Regions from separate parts of the Streptomyces sp. NPDC050422 genome, predicted to be linked through region 2. Evidence: riboswitches for the same ligand, from Rfam matches in the RefSeq annotation. Region 2 holds a riboswitch; each other region holds the start of a gene.
What was found. Region 2 has a riboswitch for cyclic di-AMP ahead of ACIBJG_RS22240 (peptidoglycan DD-metalloendopeptidase family protein). Riboswitches for the same ligand answer to the same signal wherever they lie in the genome.
Positions count from the first base shown of each region.

Region 1: it holds a riboswitch for cyclic di-AMP, as region 2 does, so the genes downstream of both, ACIBJG_RS03000 (M23 family metallopeptidase) here and ACIBJG_RS22240 (peptidoglycan DD-metalloendopeptidase family protein) in region 2, are expected to answer to the same signal.
Region 3: it holds a riboswitch for cyclic di-AMP, as region 2 does, so the genes downstream of both, ACIBJG_RS10440 (transglycosylase SLT domain-containing protein) here and ACIBJG_RS22240 (peptidoglycan DD-metalloendopeptidase family protein) in region 2, are expected to answer to the same signal.
Region 4: it holds a riboswitch for cyclic di-AMP, as region 2 does, so the genes downstream of both, ACIBJG_RS13970 (NlpC/P60 family protein) here and ACIBJG_RS22240 (peptidoglycan DD-metalloendopeptidase family protein) in region 2, are expected to answer to the same signal.

Region 1 covers NZ_JBITIE010000002.1:22,451-26,548, forward strand. Annotated here, with positions in the region: gene ACIBJG_RS02990 (PrsW family glutamic-type intramembrane protease) at 1-327, shown strand, start outside; gene ACIBJG_RS02995 (aldo/keto reductase) at 324-1,268, opposite strand; gene ACIBJG_RS03000 (M23 family metallopeptidase) at 1,430-2,593, opposite strand; cyclic di-AMP (ydaO/yuaA leader) riboswitch at 2,605-2,758, opposite strand; gene ACIBJG_RS03005 (PP2C family protein-serine/threonine phosphatase) at 3,024-4,098, opposite strand, start outside.
Region 2 covers NZ_JBITIE010000013.1:207,701-211,798, forward strand. Annotated here, with positions in the region: gene ACIBJG_RS22235 (tyrosine-protein phosphatase) at 1-645, opposite strand, end outside; cyclic di-AMP (ydaO/yuaA leader) riboswitch at 1,134-1,286, shown strand; gene ACIBJG_RS22240 (peptidoglycan DD-metalloendopeptidase family protein) at 1,292-2,233, shown strand; gene ACIBJG_RS22245 (SGNH/GDSL hydrolase family protein) at 2,459-3,295, shown strand; gene ACIBJG_RS22250 (STM4011 family radical SAM protein) at 3,508-4,098, opposite strand, start outside.
Region 3 covers NZ_JBITIE010000006.1:119,797-123,894, reverse strand. Annotated here, with positions in the region: gene ACIBJG_RS10455 (FecCD family ABC transporter permease) at 1-43, shown strand, start outside; gene ACIBJG_RS10450 (FecCD family ABC transporter permease) at 40-1,089, shown strand; gene ACIBJG_RS10445 (ABC transporter ATP-binding protein) at 1,097-2,002, shown strand; cyclic di-AMP (ydaO/yuaA leader) riboswitch at 2,286-2,471, shown strand; gene ACIBJG_RS10440 (transglycosylase SLT domain-containing protein) at 2,477-3,379, shown strand; gene ACIBJG_RS10435 (esterase) at 3,613-4,098, shown strand, end outside.
Region 4 covers NZ_JBITIE010000008.1:86,375-90,472, reverse strand. Annotated here, with positions in the region: gene pcrA (DNA helicase PcrA) at 1-959, opposite strand, end outside; cyclic di-AMP (ydaO/yuaA leader) riboswitch at 1,218-1,381, shown strand; gene ACIBJG_RS13970 (NlpC/P60 family protein) at 1,380-2,549, shown strand; gene ACIBJG_RS13965 (hypothetical protein) at 2,621-2,974, opposite strand; gene ACIBJG_RS13960 (NlpC/P60 family protein) at 3,329-4,098, shown strand, end outside.

The DNA.
Region 1 (4,098 bases), on a different contig from region 2:
CGGGAGTTGCTGCACCACTTGTGGCAGCGCAGGGAGACCGCCGGCCCCGCGCTGGCGTACGCGGCGCAGGCCGCGGTCCGGCTGCGCCCCCGTCCCGTGCCCGCCGTGCACCGGCCGTACCCGTACGCCGCATACCCGTACGCGGCACACCCGTACGGCGGGCAGCCCTACAGCGCACCGCCGTACACGAACCCCCCGTACGACCAGCCCCGCCCCGCGCACGCGAACCCGCCGTACAACCAGCCCCGCCCCCCGCACGCGAACCCGCCGTACAACCAGCATGGTCCCCCCTGTACGAATCCACCGGAGTACGGGCAACGGGGTTAGGCGGAAGCCTCGGTGAGGTCCGTCAGCTCCTGCTGCGTCAGCCGCAGGCCGGCGACGGCCACCAGCGCCGGAAGCTGCTCGACCGTACGGGCCGAGGCGATCGGTGCGGCGACGGTCGGCCGGGCAGCCAGCCACGCCAGCGCCACGGTCGCGATCTCCGCGTCCCGCTCCTGCGCCACCTTGTCGAGTGCGGCGAGCACCTTCCGGCCGCGCTCCGACTCCAGGTGCGTGCCGGCGCTCCCGGCCCTGGCACTCTCGACGGCCGTGCCCGGACGGTACTTGCCGGTGAGGAACCCGGAGGCGAGGGCGTAGTACGGGACGGCCGCGAGGCCGGCTTCGGCGGCGGTGTCCTGGAGTTCGCCCTCGTACGTGTCCCTGGAGACGAGGTTGTAGTGCGGCTGCAGGGCCACGTAGCGGGCGAGCCCTTCGCGCTCCGAGAAGTCCAGCGAGGCCCGCAGCCGCTGCGGGCTGATGTTGGACGCGGCGATCTCGCGGACCTTGCCGTCCTTCACCAACTGGTCAAGGGCGGTGATGATCTCCTCGACCGGGACCGCCTCGTCGTCGAAGTGCGTGTAGTAGAGGTCGATGTGGTCGGTGCCGAGCCGGCGCAGCGACTCCTCGGCGGCGGCCTTGATGGTGGTGGCGGAGAGCCCCTTGTACGCGGGGTGGGCGCCGACCTTGGTGGCCACGACGATGTCGGAGCGGTTGCCGCGCGCGGCGAGCCACTTGCCGATGAGCGTCTCGGACTCGCCGCCCTCGTTGCCGGGGACCCAGGCCGAGTAGCCGTCGGCGGTGTCGACGAAGTTGCCGCCGGCCGCCGCGTACGCGTCGAGGACGGCGAAGGACTGCGCCTCGTCGGCGGTCCAGCCGAAGACGTTGCCACCGAGGGCGAGGGGGAAGACCTGAAGGCCCGACGAGCCGAGCGTGCGGAGAGAAGTCATGGGGGGACAACCGCTGCCACCCGCTCCGCTATTCCGTGGCCCGCACATCTGAACGGACCAGCCCGGCGGCCGGGGACAGACCGGCAGCCCTGACGTCGGGGGGTGAGCGTCAGGGCTGCCGGGGTTTCATCGGCCGGAGAACCGGCGCGGGGTGGGCGGTCTCAGACCGTCAGGCCCCGGGCGCTCAGCCAGGCCATCGGGTCGATGCCGGTGCCGTCCGCGGTGTGGACCTCCAGGTGGAGGTGCGGGCCGGTCACGTTGCCGGTCGCGCCGACGCGTCCGATGGTGTCGCCGGTGGTGACCTTCTGGCCGATGCTGACATCCATCGAGGACTGGTGGCAGAACCACAGCTCCGTGCCGTCCTCCAGCTCCAGGACCGTGCGGTAGCCGTAGGAACCGGAGTAGCCGGCCGACTTGACCGTGCCGCTGTGGATCGCCTTGATCGGCGTGCCGGTGGGCGCCGCGAAGTCGAGGCCCGTGTGGTAGCCGGAGGACCACATCGATCCGGCCTCGCCGAAGGTCGAGGTGATCGTGTACGAGGAGGTGGGGATGGCGTAGCTGGCGGCGAGCTTGGCGAGCCGCAGGGCCTCCGCCTTCTTCGCCGCCTCCTCCGCCGCCTTCTTCTTCTCGGCGGCGATCTTGGCCTCGGCGGCGTCCTGCTTCTTCTTCGCCTCCGTGGCGGCCTTCTCCGCGGCGGCCTTCTCCGCTGCCGCCTTGACCTCGGCGTCGGCGGCGTCCTGCTGCTGCTCGGCCTGCTGGAGGATGCGGGCGCGGAGTGCCTCACCCGCGTCGGTGGTGCCCTGCTCGGCCTCGGCGGTGGTGATGCCGGCGGTCGTCAGCGGGGCGGAAGCGGTCTCGGTCTTCTCGGCACTGTCCTCGGACTTGCCCGAGAACAGTGCGCCGACGCCCGGGAGGGACTTGGCGTCGGGGAGGTTGTCCGCGATGGAATCGGGAAGAGAGATGGAGACCGGCGGCTTGCTCTGGGCGGTGGCCATGCCACCCGCACCGACGGCCGCGATGACGCCGACGCCGAGGACGGTGGAGCTGCGGGCCAGACCATTGCGCTGCTTGGCGACGCGGTGCTTGCCGCGGACGGGGCGGACGGACTCCTCGGTGGGATTCCATTCCTCCCAGGCCCGGTCGGGCCCGGCCTCGTCGGCGCGGAAGTCGTTGCCGAAGTCACTGCCCCGATCGGTCCCGTAATCGGTCGCGTAGTCGACCCCGTACTCCGTACCGAAAGCGGTGGCGGGCCGGGTCGCGAAGTCATCGCCGTACTCGGACCCGAACCGGGAGGGAGCTTCGGGGGCAGGCTTGTTGGACGCCACGGGGGCGCACTCCTTTCCTTCCTTCTCGCCTACCGGGTTAGCTGACGGGTTCGGAGCAGGAAGGTCTCCTACGGGTTCCTCCGTCTCGTAACAAGACAGAGATGCCCGATTCACCCCATGTAGGTGGTTCCCCGGTTCCCTTGCGGAATTCGGCGCTCGCGCACGGTGCCGCCACTGACGGCGGCTGGGACAACCGCGCTGCGTTATCGAACGTTAATAGACACCGGGGTCCGATTCCAAGCCGTTCCCACTGATCGTTCACGTCCTTGGCCTGGACTTTACGGGACACAACCGGGTGGAATCGGGCGAGTTGATCACCCTTCACCCGCCATCCACTTTCTGATGTTGCGTCAAATGTTATGCGGAGGGGTGCCCTTCGGTTACGGACGGTGGCATTGCGGCCCACCGCTCCCGCCCACCCGGCGCGGGCTCAGCCGCCACCGTCTCCCAGGCCGACGATCTTCACGGTCCTGCGCCGGTCCGACTGGCCCTCCGCGGGCCGCCCGACCGCGAGGAGCGCCATGTCGTCCGTCGACTCGCCGCCCGTGTGCAGCCGCACGTCATCGGTCAGCGCGGAGAGAAGCTCCTCCGGCCCCGGGAAGATCCGTCCTCGCAGCCGCTCGGCGGGGTCATAGAAGACCCCTCCGGCATTACGGGCCTCGGAGAGGCCGTCCGTATAGAGGAGGAGTGTCGCCCCGGCAGGCAGGTCCCACTCGTCGGCCCGGTCCGGCCACGCCCCCAGGTCCATCCCCAGCGGCAGCGCGGGCAACGACGGACCGAGCACCTCCAGCGCCCCGTCCGTGTGCAGCAGCAGCGGCTCGGGGTGTCCGCGGTTGACGATCCGCGCCCGGGCCGCACCCGGCGGGATCTCCACGAGCACCGCGGTGATGAAGCCCTCCACCGCGTCGAGGCCGCCGCGCCGGCTCGACTCCCGCGCCAGCGCACGCTCCAGCCGCTGCGCCACGCCCTCCAGGGTCTCCTCCCCCTCGGCCGCCTCCCGGAAGGCTCCGATGACCACCGCCACCGTCTCCACGGCTTCCAGCCCCTTGCCACGCACGTCCCCGACCACCAGCCGCACGCCCTGAGGGGTGTCCGTCACCGAGTACAGGTCGCCGCCGACGAACTCGTCCGCCTGCGCCGCCTCGTACCGCGCGGCCACATGCAGCCCGCCGATCCGCTCGGCCGGTGTCGGCAGCACAGCGCGCATCGCGGTCTCCGCGATGACGCGGGCCGAAGCCAGTTGCTCGTTGCTGCGCCGCACGACCCCGTTGATCACCACAGCGAGGACGGAGACGGTGAGGACGGTGAGCAGTTCGATGGAGGGTACGACCTCGAACAGGGTGCCGCTGTAGGCCCGCAAACCGACGACCGCCAGCAGCGCGGCAGCCCCGGCACAGACGGTGCCGGCCAGCGAGAAGAACGGCGCGGCGATCAGCGGAGCCGCCGCGTACAAGGGGATGGCGGTGAACTCGGGCCGGGTCACGGCGTCGAACAGCACGCCCCCG
Region 2 (4,098 bases):
CACCTCGGGCGACATTCCGGCGGGGGAGGGGTCGCTGCGGCGCACCTTGTAGCGGCGGTGCGCGTCGTTGGACTTGAGGTAGTCGGCCTCGATGGCCTCGCGCTCGACGCCGACGGCGAGCAGGGACACCGCGATCGAGAGGCCCGCGCGGTCCTTTCCCGCGGCGCAGTGCATCAGGGCGGGCACGCTGTCCTCGGCCAGGGCGTGCAGTACCCGGCTGTGCTCGGCCGTACGGTCGAGGATGATCCGGCGGTAGGAAGCGATCATGCGGTCGGATCCCTTGCCGTCGGCCAGGATCGACCGCAGCTCGTCCATGTCGCCGTCGCGCACCATCCGCCAGAACTCGGCGCCGTCCGCCGGGTCGCTGAGCGGGATGCTCACATTGCGTACGCCCGGCAGCTCGACGTCCAGGCCGTCCAGCTTGTGGTCGGCCACGTTGCGGAAGTCGAAGACGGTGTGCAGTCCGAGGCCGGTGAGGAACGCGGCGTCCTCGGCCGTGGCGTGCGCCAGGTGACCACTGCGGTACAGCCGCCCGTACCGCACCCGGCGGCCGTCCGAGGTGGGCAGGCCGCCCACATCACGGAAATTGCGGACACCCGCCAGCTCGGGCTCCGTCGACGGGGTCTGCGGCAGCTGCTGCGTCACGGTCACTCCTGGAGGCTCTGCCGCAGGCGCGTGTCGCCCGCGGGTCCACTCTCGTGACGATACGACATTGATTCCTCGGGCAATCATCTTGGGCGTGCCCGCACTTCGGGCCCGCCCGGCGGGTCGGCGCGCCGGGTCGGCGTGACGGCTGGGAGGGGCCCGATCGGTGTGGATGTCATGACGGGATGGGGCGATGGGCATGACATGTCTGAATTGGGGCTTTTGGATGAACATGCCCCGCTTGCGCGGGAGATGGTCGGCCCCTCGTGAGCGGGATCATATCCGTGACGGTGTGTGGCGGTGGGGCGTCGGGGTATTCCGTGCACCGTGCGGAAAGCCAAGATCCGTAATCCACGGAGTGTGACCGGAATTCCTCGCCGATTTCGCGGAACGGAATCCCGTACGGAACCCGTGGCTTGTTTCCGTCGTCCCGGCTCGCTTACGTTCGCTGCAATCCGGACGGACCGCCTAATCCTGCCGCCGCCCGGAATTCGCACCCACTCACCGCGTGGCAGGAGCGGGGGAACCAGGTAAGCCGCCGACCGGGAATCCGGCCGGCTCGGGGTGAAGTCGCGCCAGTCGCGACCGGACATCTCCAGTCCGAACCCGACAGCTCACCTCGTAGGCGCCGGAGAGGAAAACCTTCATGCCCATATCGGGTAAGCACCGTCGTCCCAAGCCCAGCATCATCGCCCGTGGCGTCGTCGTCGCGAGTGCCGGTGGAGCCGTTATCGCCCTTCCGCTGCTCGGCGCCACCGGTGCCAACGCCGCGGAGCAGGCCGCTCCCGCCACCTCGAAGTCGGCCGCCGCCACGCACGCCACCCCGGCCAAGCCGGTGGCGAACAAGCAGGCCGGCTCCAAGACGTACTCCGTGGTCTCCGGCGACTACCTGTCGAAGATCGCTGCCGAGCACAAGCTCAAGGGCGGCTGGGAGAAGCTGTACCAGGACAACCGCAAGGTCGTCGGTGACGACCCGAGCCTGATCTTCCCGGGCATGAAGCTGACGCTCGGCGGCAAGACCGTGAGCCAGAACTCGACCGCCTCCACGGGTGCCACCACCCCGTCGAAGGCCGCCTCCAAGGCCCCGGTCAAGACCGAGATGAAGGCCTCCACGACCTCGGACTCCTCCTCCGACGCCTCGTCGTCCGAGGAGACCTCGGCCCCGGCCTCCCAGAGCAACGATTCCGGTTACGTGCACCCGGTCCCGGGCAACCACACCACCGCCTACCGCGCCTCCGGTGCCAACTGGTCCAGCGGCAGCCACACCGGCATCGACTTCCCCGTGTCGACCGGCACGAGCGTGAAGGCGATCACCTCCGGCACCGTCGTCACCGCCGGCTGGGGCGGCGCGTACGGCAACGAGGTTGTCATCAAGCACGCCGACGGCCACTACTCGCAGTACGGCCACATGTCCTCGCTGTCCGTCTCGGCCGGCCAGACCGTGACCGCGGGCCAGCAGGTCGGCCTGTCCGGTTCGACCGGCAACGCCACCGGCCCGCACCTCCACTTCGAGGTCCGCACGGGTCCGGCGTACGGCTCGGACATCGACCCGATCGCCTACCTGGCGTCGCACGGGATCAACGTCTGATCCGGGCAACACCGGTCCGGTGACCCGGGCCTGAGCAATGCATGGAGGGACGGTGCGCGGTGGCGCACCGTCCCTCTGCTTATGGCGTCCGGCACTTGGACGTGGGCGCTGGGAGCCGCACTTATTCCCCCTTTACCAAAAACTGACCGGGTGGTCTATCTCACCACCCGTCAACCCCATATTACGGTCGCGTAGGTCACATTCGGCGGTGCAGGATATGCCCTTGTGGCAGACGATTCGAACAACATCCAGCAGGGCGTCATCAACCAACGGGGCGCCATCGGGTCGTACGCGGCGATTGGCGACAGCTTCACCGAGGGAGTCGGTGACCCCGGCCCGGACGGAACCTTCGTCGGCTGGGCGGACCGGTTCGCGGTACTCCTCGCGGACCAGCTCCCGGACCTCGGTGCGGCGACAGGCACCGCTCACGGAAACTTCAGGTACGCCAATCTCGCCGTACGAGGACGTCTCCTCGACCAGATCGTCGAGGAGCAGGTGCCGCGCGCCAAGGAACTCGCCCCCGATCTGGTGAGCTTCTGCGCCGGCGGCAACGACATCATCCGGCCGGGCACCGATCCCGACGACGTGGCCGAGCGCTTCGAGCGTGCGGTGGCCGACCTGACCCGGTCGGTCGGCACGGTCATGGTCACCACCGGCTTCGACACCCGCAACGTTCCGGTGCTGCGGCATCTGCGCGGCAAGATCGCCACCTACACAGCCCATGTGCGGTCCATCGCCGACCGCTACGACTGCCCGGTCCTCGACCTGTGGTCCCTGCGCTCGGTCCAGGACCGGCGGGCCTGGGACAACGACCGGCTGCACCTGTCGCCCGAGGGGCACACCAGGGTCGCACTGCGTGCCGCCCAGGTCCTCGGCCTCGACGTGCCGGCCGACCCGGACCAGGAGTGGCCGCCGCAGGCACAGCGCGGAACCCTCGAAGTACGGCGCGACGACATCCACTGGGCACGCGAGTACCTCGTTCCGTGGATCGGCCGACGGCTGCGCGGCGAGTCCTCGGGCGACCATGTGGAGGCCAAGCGGCCCGACCTGCTGCCGCTCTGAGGGCCCGCCGTCCTCAGAGGGTCCGGTAATTGGGGGGCGGCGTCGCCGGGCCGGTCACGCGCATCTGCGGCGTTGTCGTCAATCACCATGTTCCCCGAGCTCTGGGCTGCGCTCGAGCAGGGGAGGCCCATTCGCCATGCCTCAATCCTCCGCCTTGCAGCTGCACGCGCCCAGCCCCGCTCCTTCACCCACCCCCCAATTACCGGGCCCTCTCAGTCGCCCCGGGGACTCGGGGCGACCGAGGACAGCGGCAGCGCCGGTATGCGCTCCAGCACCCCGCCGGCGAAGACGTCGTACAGCGGCAGCGTCTCCAGGTGCACGTACCCGATGTGGCAGTCGCAGACGGCGAGCGGGCAGGCCCGGGGCCCCAGTGCCGCGCGGTAGCCGCCGTCGTAGAGATTGCCGAGCTCGGCGCGGACGAAGTGGCAGCGGCGCACCGTGCCGTCCCCGTCCACCGAGATCACCGACTCACCGGTCCGGCAGGGCAGACCCGCCGAGCGGTGCGGATGCCGGCTGTAGGGGAACAGCGGGTCGATCTCCGTCCACCGGTCCGCCTCCTCGTCCGTATAGGTGTGCCCCTCGGCGGCGTTGACCCAGAGGTAGACCTCCTCGGGAAGGGCCGCCCGCAGCCGCCGCGCCTCGCCGAGGTGGGCGTCGAGCCCGACGACACCCACGCTGTGTCGGATTCCCAGGGTCACCAGCTCCCCGCACCGCCCGAGGAACCGTTCGTACGGTGTCTGGCCCGGGTGGTACGTGCACCACAGCGCGATCTTGTCGCGGCCCGCGGCACCTGCCGAGGCCAG
Region 3 (4,098 bases), on a different contig from region 2:
CGCCCGCTCCTCCCGGCTGTCCACGGCAGGGGTCCCGGCATGACGGACGTGACCCCGCCCGACAGCGTCGTGCTCCGCACCGGAACGCTGTCCTGGCTCCTGCCGAAGCGCAGCGCGCTCGCCGCCGCGCTGCTTCTTCCGCTGCTCGCCCTCCTCATCACGCTGGCGGTGATGGCGAGTTCAACCGGAATGAGCCTTTCGGAGACCCTCTCGGGACTGCTCGGAACCGGCGACGCAGGGACCGTCATGATCGTGCGGGACTTCCGGCTGCCCCGCGTCCTCACCGGCCTGCTGGTCGGTGCCGCCCTCGGAATCGCGGGCTGTCTCACCCAGACCCTGGCCGGCAACCGGCTCGCCACACCGGACCTGGTCGGCGTCAACGAGGGCGCCACCGCTGCCGTGGTCGCCGCCGCCGCGGGGTCCGCCACCGGCATGGTCGGCAACTGGTGGCTCGGGCCGATCGGTGCCGTGGCCGCCGCGGTCGTGGTCGTCCTGAGTGCCGGAGGAGCGGGCAGCGCGGGCTACCGGCTGCTGGTGGCCGGGATCGGCGTCTCCACCTTCATCGGCGCGGTGGGCGACCTGATCATGTCGCGCGAGAACGACAACACGGCGGGCGGCGTGTTCCTCTGGGCCGTCGGCAGCCTCAACGGACGCGACTGGGACGCCGGTGTGCCGCTGGCCGTGGCCCTGCTGTTCCTCGTCCCGCTCTCGCTCGCGGCCGGGCACCGCCTGCAACTGCTGCGCTTCGGCGACGAGGTGGCGAGCTCCCTCGGCGTCGACCTGCGGCGCGTGCGTACCGTCGCGCTCGTCCTGGCCGTGCTGCTGGCGGGCACGGCGGTCGGGGTCGGCGGCCCCATCGCCTTCGTGGCCCTGGCGGCACCGATCCTCGCCCAGCGGCTGACCGGGCCCACCCGTGTCCCGGTCACCGGCTCGGCACTGACCGGAGCCGCGCTCATCGCCGCGGCCGACGCGATCGGACGCGTCGCCGCTCCGGTCGAACTGCCGGTAGGGGTCGTCACCAGCGTCCTCGGCGGCCCCTTCCTTCTGTGGGTACTGCTGCGGCCCGACCCGGCCGCCGGAAAGGCGTGAGCCGCACATGACCGAGAATCCGACCGGCGCGAAGGCGGCCTTCGAAGCGGGCAACGACGCGGGCTTCGAGACGGGCAACGACGCGGGCTTCGACGCCGGCCTCGAAGTCCGTGGCCTGCACGCCGGATACCCCGGCCGCCCCGTCGTCGAGAACGTCGACCTCAGCGTCCCCGCGGGACAGGTCGTCGCGATCGTCGGCCCCAACGGCTGCGGGAAGTCGACCCTGCTGCGGACCGTCGCCCGGCTCCACCGGCCCGAGACCGGCACGGTCCTGATCGGCGGCACCGACATCTGGGAGACCGGCCGGCGCAAGGCCGCGCACCATGTCGCGCTGCTGCCCCAGTTGCCGCGCGCCCCCGAGGCGGTCACCGTGGCCGGCCTGGTGCGCTACGGCCGCAGCCCGCACCAGGGGCTGCTGCGCCAGTGGTCGCGCGAGGACGAGCGGGCGGTACGCGACGCACTGGACGCCACCGGAACCACCGCGCTGGCCGCGGAGCGCGTCGACCGGCTGTCCGGCGGTCAGCGCCAGCGGTGCTGGCTCGCGATGGTCCTGGCCCAGCAGACCCCGGTCGTCCTGCTCGACGAACCGACCAGCGCCCTCGACCTCGGGCATGCCGTCGAGGTGCTGGAACTCGTCCGCGAGGTCGCGGCCACCGGCCGCACCGTCGTCATGGTCCAGCACGACCTCGCCGCCGCCGCCCGTTACGCCGACCTGCTCGTCGCCATGAAGGGCGGCCGCGTCATCGCCCGGGGCGCCCCCCGCGAGACGGTCGACGAGGCGCTGGTGAAGGAGCTGTACGCGCTGGACGCGGACATTCTTCCCGCCCCGGGCGACGGCTCACCGGTCGTGGTACCGCGCAGCCGTGCCGCGGTGGCGGCCCGGCCGACACTCGCACCGTATTGTCCTGATTAAGCGATTATTCGCATTAGTCGGAAATGCTCAACAGGGTCGCGTTTCTACCGGCCACAGGCTCGCAAAGCCACCAAAACGCCCCTTTCGGGCGCAGTGGCCAGCGTCACGTTTTCGACCCCTGACGCGGAACCGGAGGTGCCGGTTCCCTGATGCGCCAAGAAAGTTGACCCGCGTCGGTGTGACCGGTGTCGCACATTTCCTTTGATTGATCTTGCGCATCAATTGTGATCACGAATTCCGGGCTTGTTTCGCCCGGCCTTTCTCGCTTACGGTCGCCGTCAATCCGGATGGAACGCCGAATCCTGCCGCCGTCCGGTAACCCGACACCACTCACGTACGGCAGGAGCGGGGGACCCAGGTTTGACGCCGGTCCGGATTTCCGGAGCGGCTTGGGGTGAAGTCGCCATGTGCGACCGGGCATCTCCAGTCCGAACCCGACAGCTCACCTCGCAGGCGGCGGAGAGGAAAAGCGCCATGCCCATCAAGGGTCACCACCGTCGTTCCAAGTCCACCTCCCTGACCCGCGGTTTCATCGCCGTGAGCGCAGGCGGAGCCGTTCTCGCGCTCCCCCTGATCGCTGCCGGATCGGCCTCCGCCGCGCCGGTCAAGCCGGTCGTGGCAGAAAAGGCCGCAGCCTCGACTTCCGTTGCGGGCAAGGAAATTGCCGCACAGAAGGCCGAGTCCACCATCTATTCCGTGGTCTCCGGAGATTCGCTTTCCAAGATCGCCCGTGGGCATTCCCTCAGTGGCGGCTGGGAGCAGCTGTACAAGGACAACCGGAACGTGGTCGGCGGCAACCCCGACCTGATTCACCCGGGCCTGAAGCTGACCATCGGTGCCAAGTCCGCGGCCGCCGCCCCCAAGGCCGCGACCAAGAGCGAGTACAAGGCGGAGAACACGTCCGGCAGTGCCTCGCAGCCGTCGGCCGACCGATCCGACAGTGCCGACCGCGCCGACCGTTCCGAGCGGACGACGGCCACGCCCGTCGCCGAGGAGATCGCCGACACGACCCCCGCGCAGACCGAGACGACTCCGGCGCAGGCCGCGACGGCGTACACCGACGACCTCGACGGCTGGATCAAGGAGTCCCTCGCCGTCATGGCCGAGAACGGCATCCCCGGCACCTACGACAGCATCCACCGCAACATCCTGCGCGAGTCCTCGGGCAACCCGCAGATCGTCAACAACTGGGACTCGAACGCCGCGGCCGGCACCCCGTCCCAGGGCCTGCTCCAGGTCATCCAGCCCACGTTCGACGCTTTCCACGTGCCCGGCACCTCGCTGGACATCCTGGACCCCGTCGCCAACATCACCGCCGCGTGCAACTACGCGGCGGCCACGTACGGCTCGATCGACAACGTCTTCGGGGCCTACTGACCCCTTGCGGGTCCGCCCCCGGGCGGAGTCGTGAGCAGGGGCGGAAGGGGGCTGAACTGCTCCCTTCCGCCCCTTTTGCCGTGCCGTACAACCCTTGTGCCGCAGCGCCGGTCAAACAGGGCGTCGGGAAGGCAACGGGCCCTTCCCGGCGTCCCCCCGGCCCAGCGGTCTGTCCGGCCCGATCGGCCGGACCGGCCTCCCCGCCCGGTCATCCTTGAACCGAGGAGCCGCTCGTGCGCACCAACCGTTCCGCCGCCGTTGTCGCGGCCGCATTCCTCCTGATCGCAGGGGCCGCCATCGCCGCGCCCTCCGCCTACGCCGGCACCCCCGGCGGAACGCGCGCACACGACCGCAACACCGACTTCGACGGCGACGGTTACGACGACGTGCTCATCGGCGCGCCCGGCGGGACCGTCGACGGAAGGAAGGGCGCGGGCTACGTGACCGTGCAGTACGGCGGGCCGGGCGGCATCGGAACCGTCCGCGGCGCCGTCCTCAGCCAGAACACCACCGGAGTGCCCGGCGCCGCCGAGGCCGGCGACGACTTCGGCCGGGCCCTGGCCACTGGTGACCTGGACGGGGACGGGTACGACGACGCGGTCGTGGGACTCCCGGGCGAGAACATCGAACCGCTGACCGACGCGGGCGGCGTCGTCGTCCTGTGGGGCTCCGCGAAGGGGCTCTCCGGCGCGGACAGCGACTGGCTCCAGGCCGGGGAA
Region 4 (4,098 bases), on a different contig from region 2:
ATCGACTGGTCCGCGTCCCCCACGACGCACAGCTCGGCGGGGGCGTCCTCGGGGCCGGCCGGGCCGACCAGTTCCCGTACGAGGGTGTACTGGGCATGGTTGGTGTCCTGGTACTCGTCGACGAGGACGTGCCGGAAGCGGCGGCGGTAGTGCTCGGCGACGTCGGGGAACGCCTGGAGCAGGTGCACCGTCGTCATGATGATGTCGTCGAAGTCCAGCGCGTTGGCCTCGCGCAGCCGGGACTGGTACAGCGCGTAGGCCTGGGCGAGCGTCTTCTCGAAACCGTCGGCGGCCTGTCCGGCGAAGGTCTCCTCGTCGATCAGCTCGTTCTTCAGGTTCGACACCTTCGCCGTGAACGACTTCGGCGGGAAGCGCTTCGGGTCGAGGTCGAGATCGCGGCAGACCAGGGCCATGAGGCGCTTGGAGTCGGCGGCGTCGTAGATCGAGAACGAGGAGGTGAAGCCGAGCCGCTTCGACTCACGGCGCAGGATCCGTACGCACGCGCTGTGGAAGGTCATGACCCACATGGCGTTGGCCCGCGGTCCGACGAGCTGCTCGACGCGCTCCTTCATCTCGCCGGCGGCCTTGTTGGTGAAGGTGATCGCCAGGATCTGGCCCGGGTGCACCCCCCGCTCGGCCAGCAGGTGGGCGATGCGGTGGGTCAGCACGCGGGTCTTGCCCGAACCGGCGCCGGCGACGATGAGCAGCGGGGACCCGGCGTGCACGACGGCTGCGCGCTGCTCGGTGTTCAGCCCGTCGAGCAGCGCGGCCGCGTCGAGGACGGGGCGGTGGGCCCCGTCGCGGTAGTACGCGTCGCGGGGCGGCGGGGGCCCCTCGAAAACGCCCGCGAACAGGCCCTCCGGCACCGCTTCGGGTGCGGAGTCCTCGGGGGGCGGCGGGGGCCCTTCCTCCGTGTGCTGGAGGCCGGCCAGGAAACTGTCGTCAAAGAGGCTGCTCATCGCCTCCCGAGTCTAGGCGTGCGCACTGACACTCCGGGCCCGAGTGACCAACCACGCACTCACAGGGGGACACACAGAGCAAGCGGCGGACCGCACAGAGTGCGGGGATTCCGGCCCCGCCTGCCCCGCAGCACCCCGATCCGCAGAGGTCACGAAAATGTATCGGGCATATCGAACATCAACCTTCACAGCGGCACCATGAGTTGGCTAGCGTGCTCGTTCGGGCGGCCCGTACCCCCAGAGGCGATCCACGCCGAGCGGGCGTCCACGCCGAATCCGGGCTTCCCGTACGGGAGTCAGGAACCGGGGACCCACACGCATCACCGGGGTGAATCGGTCCGAATCCCCCCAGGACCGTAGGGCAGCCTTCCGTTCCGCCCGAACCCGACAGCTAACCCGGTAGGCGGTCCACGGAAGGAGATGCCGGCCTTGGCGTCGCATCGCAAACCGCGCACCCTGGTGCGCAGCACCGGCCCCGCCGTCGGGCTCACGACGGCCGCGCTGGCATCGGTGACCCTGCTGTCCACGCAGAGCGCACTGGCCGCCCCGGCCCCCAAGCCCAGCATCGAGGACGTACAGAAGAAGGTCGACGACCTCTACCGGCAGGCGGGCACCGCGACCCAGCAGTACAACCAGGCGAAGGAGGCGACGACCAAGCAGCGTTCCAAGGTGGACACGCTGCTGGACGACGTCGCCCAGCGCACCGAGAAAGTGAACGAGGCACGCAGGACGCTCGGCACGTACGCCGCCGCCCAGTACCGCGGCGGCGCCCTCGCCCCGACCGCCACTTTCTTCCTGGCCGACGACCCGCAGTCGTTCTTCGACCAGACCCACCTCATGGACCGGATGACCGAGCGCCAGACGCGCGCCGTGTCGGACTTCCGTACGCAGCAGGAGAAGGCGTCCAAGCAGCGGGCCGAGGCCGTGGCGAGCCTGGAGACGCTCACCGAGTCGCAGACGACGCTGCGCACCAGCAAGCGAGACGTCCAGACGAAGCTGTCCGAGGCCCGCGGCCTGCTGTCGAAGCTGACCGCCGAGGAGAAGGCGCGGCTGGCGGAGCTGGAGCGCAAGAAGGAGGCGGAGGCCAAGCGCAAGGCGGGGGAGCTGGCGAAGAAGCAGGCTGCCGCGAAGGCCGAGGCCGACCGCAAGGCCGATGAGGCCGCGAAGGAGTCCGGCAGCGGTACGGGGACGGGCACCGGAACCGGTACCGGCTCGGGTTCCGGTTCGGACACCGATGCCTCGACCAAGGCGGAGAAGGTCATGGCGTTCGCCAGGGCGCAGATCGGCAAGCCGTACGTCTGGGGGGCGACCGGCCCGGCCTCGTACGACTGCTCGGGGCTCACCCAGGCGGCCTGGAAGGCGGCCGGCGTCGACATACCGCGGACCACCTGGGACCAGGTGAACGTCGGCACCCGGGTCGCCACGGCGGATCTTCAGCCCGGGGACCTGGTCTTCTTCTACGACGACATCAGCCACGTCGGCATCTACAAGGGCGACGGCATGATGATCCACGCGCCGAAGCCGGGGGCGAACGTGCGCGAGGAGTCGATCTACTACATGCCGATCTACGGGAGCGTGCGGCCGGGCTAGAGCGGCTTCGGGCGACGAAAACGCCGCTGCCCGGACCCTCGGGGGGTCCGGGCAGCGGCGTTGCCGTCGGCTCAGGTCCAGAGCGTGGCGATGAAGATGTTGACGATCGTCAGTCCGCCGACCGCCGCGAAGAGGCCCTTGTCGGCCTTCTCGTCGTCGCGCTTGACGTAGACGATTCCAAGGATCACGACCAGGATCAGCAGCTTGATGCCGATCTTGATGTTGTTCACGGGGTGGTCGTCGGCCTGGTCGAGCCCGACCAGGGCGATTCCCGTGACCAGCATGGTCAGCGCGCCGTGCAGCATGGCCGGGACGAAGCGTGCCGTGCCCGCCCCCATCGCCTTCATCTGGGTGAGGAAACCGCCCAGCAGGCAGGCGATGCCGATGATGTGCAGGGCGACGAAGACATCAATGAGTACACGCATGGTTCCGCAGCCTAGCCGCGGCCATATCAGCACTCCGCAGCCAGGTGGGCCTTAGCGACCACTTGACCGCGAGATGCACCAATTGCCTGACTCTGATGCAATTTTTCCGATCGTTCGGCGACAACGCAACGCCAAATTCACACAATAGGCGTCATTACAACTCTTCCCCGTGTCCCGGGTTTAGCGTCCCTGCCAGGTGACCCGCACACCGCCGATCCGCACCCGGGCGGCGTTCCGGTCACCCCGCCGAGGTTCCGGCGGCGGGCCGCTCCCCCTGTTGGCGGCCCGCCACCGGGCCGGGCGGGCCCGTCGGTAGACCCCGGCGGGCCGTCGACAGGAAGGACGCCCGCCCTCGTGGCAGCGCACCGGAAACCCAAGCAGCGCCCGTACACCGGCTCTGCTGCCCGCACCGCAGCGACCCTCGCCCTCGCCGGGGCCGCGACCGCTGCCGCGTTGCCGGGATCCGCGCACGCCGATCCGGCGCCGACCCCCGCCCAGGTGAAGGCCGAGGTGGACCGGCTGTACCGGGAGGCGGAGGTCGCCACCGAGCAGTACAACGGCGCCAAGGTGAAGGCCGCCGCCACCGAGAAGTCCGTGGACGCCCTGCGCGACGAGGCCGCCCGCAGGACCGAGCGGCTCAACACCGCACGCGACGCCCTGGGTTCGTACGCCGCCGCGCAGTACCGCTCCGGCGGCCTCGACCCGGCCGTGCAGCTGGCGCTCTCCTCGGACCCCGACCAGTACCTCCAGCGCGCCTCGTACGTGGAACGGGCCGGCGAGCGGCGCGCCACCGAGGTCCGCGCCGTGCAGCGCCAGGTCGCGGACGTGGCCCAGGTCCGCGCCGAGGCCGCCGGGCGGCTGACCGAGCTCGCGAGCCGCGAGGCCGCCCTGAAGAAGCACAAGGCCACGGTCCGCACCAAGCTCGCCGAGGCCCGGCAGCTGCTCGCCCGCCTCTCCCCCGCCGACCGCGCCGCCTACGACGCCTCCGAGGACGGGCGGGGCGGCGCCCACGCCGACCGCAGCGCCCCGCGCGGCTCCGACCAGGCCCCCAACGCCCGCGCCGCCGCCGCGGTCGCCTTCGCGTACACAGCGCTGGGCAAGCCGTACGTCTGGGGCGCCACCGG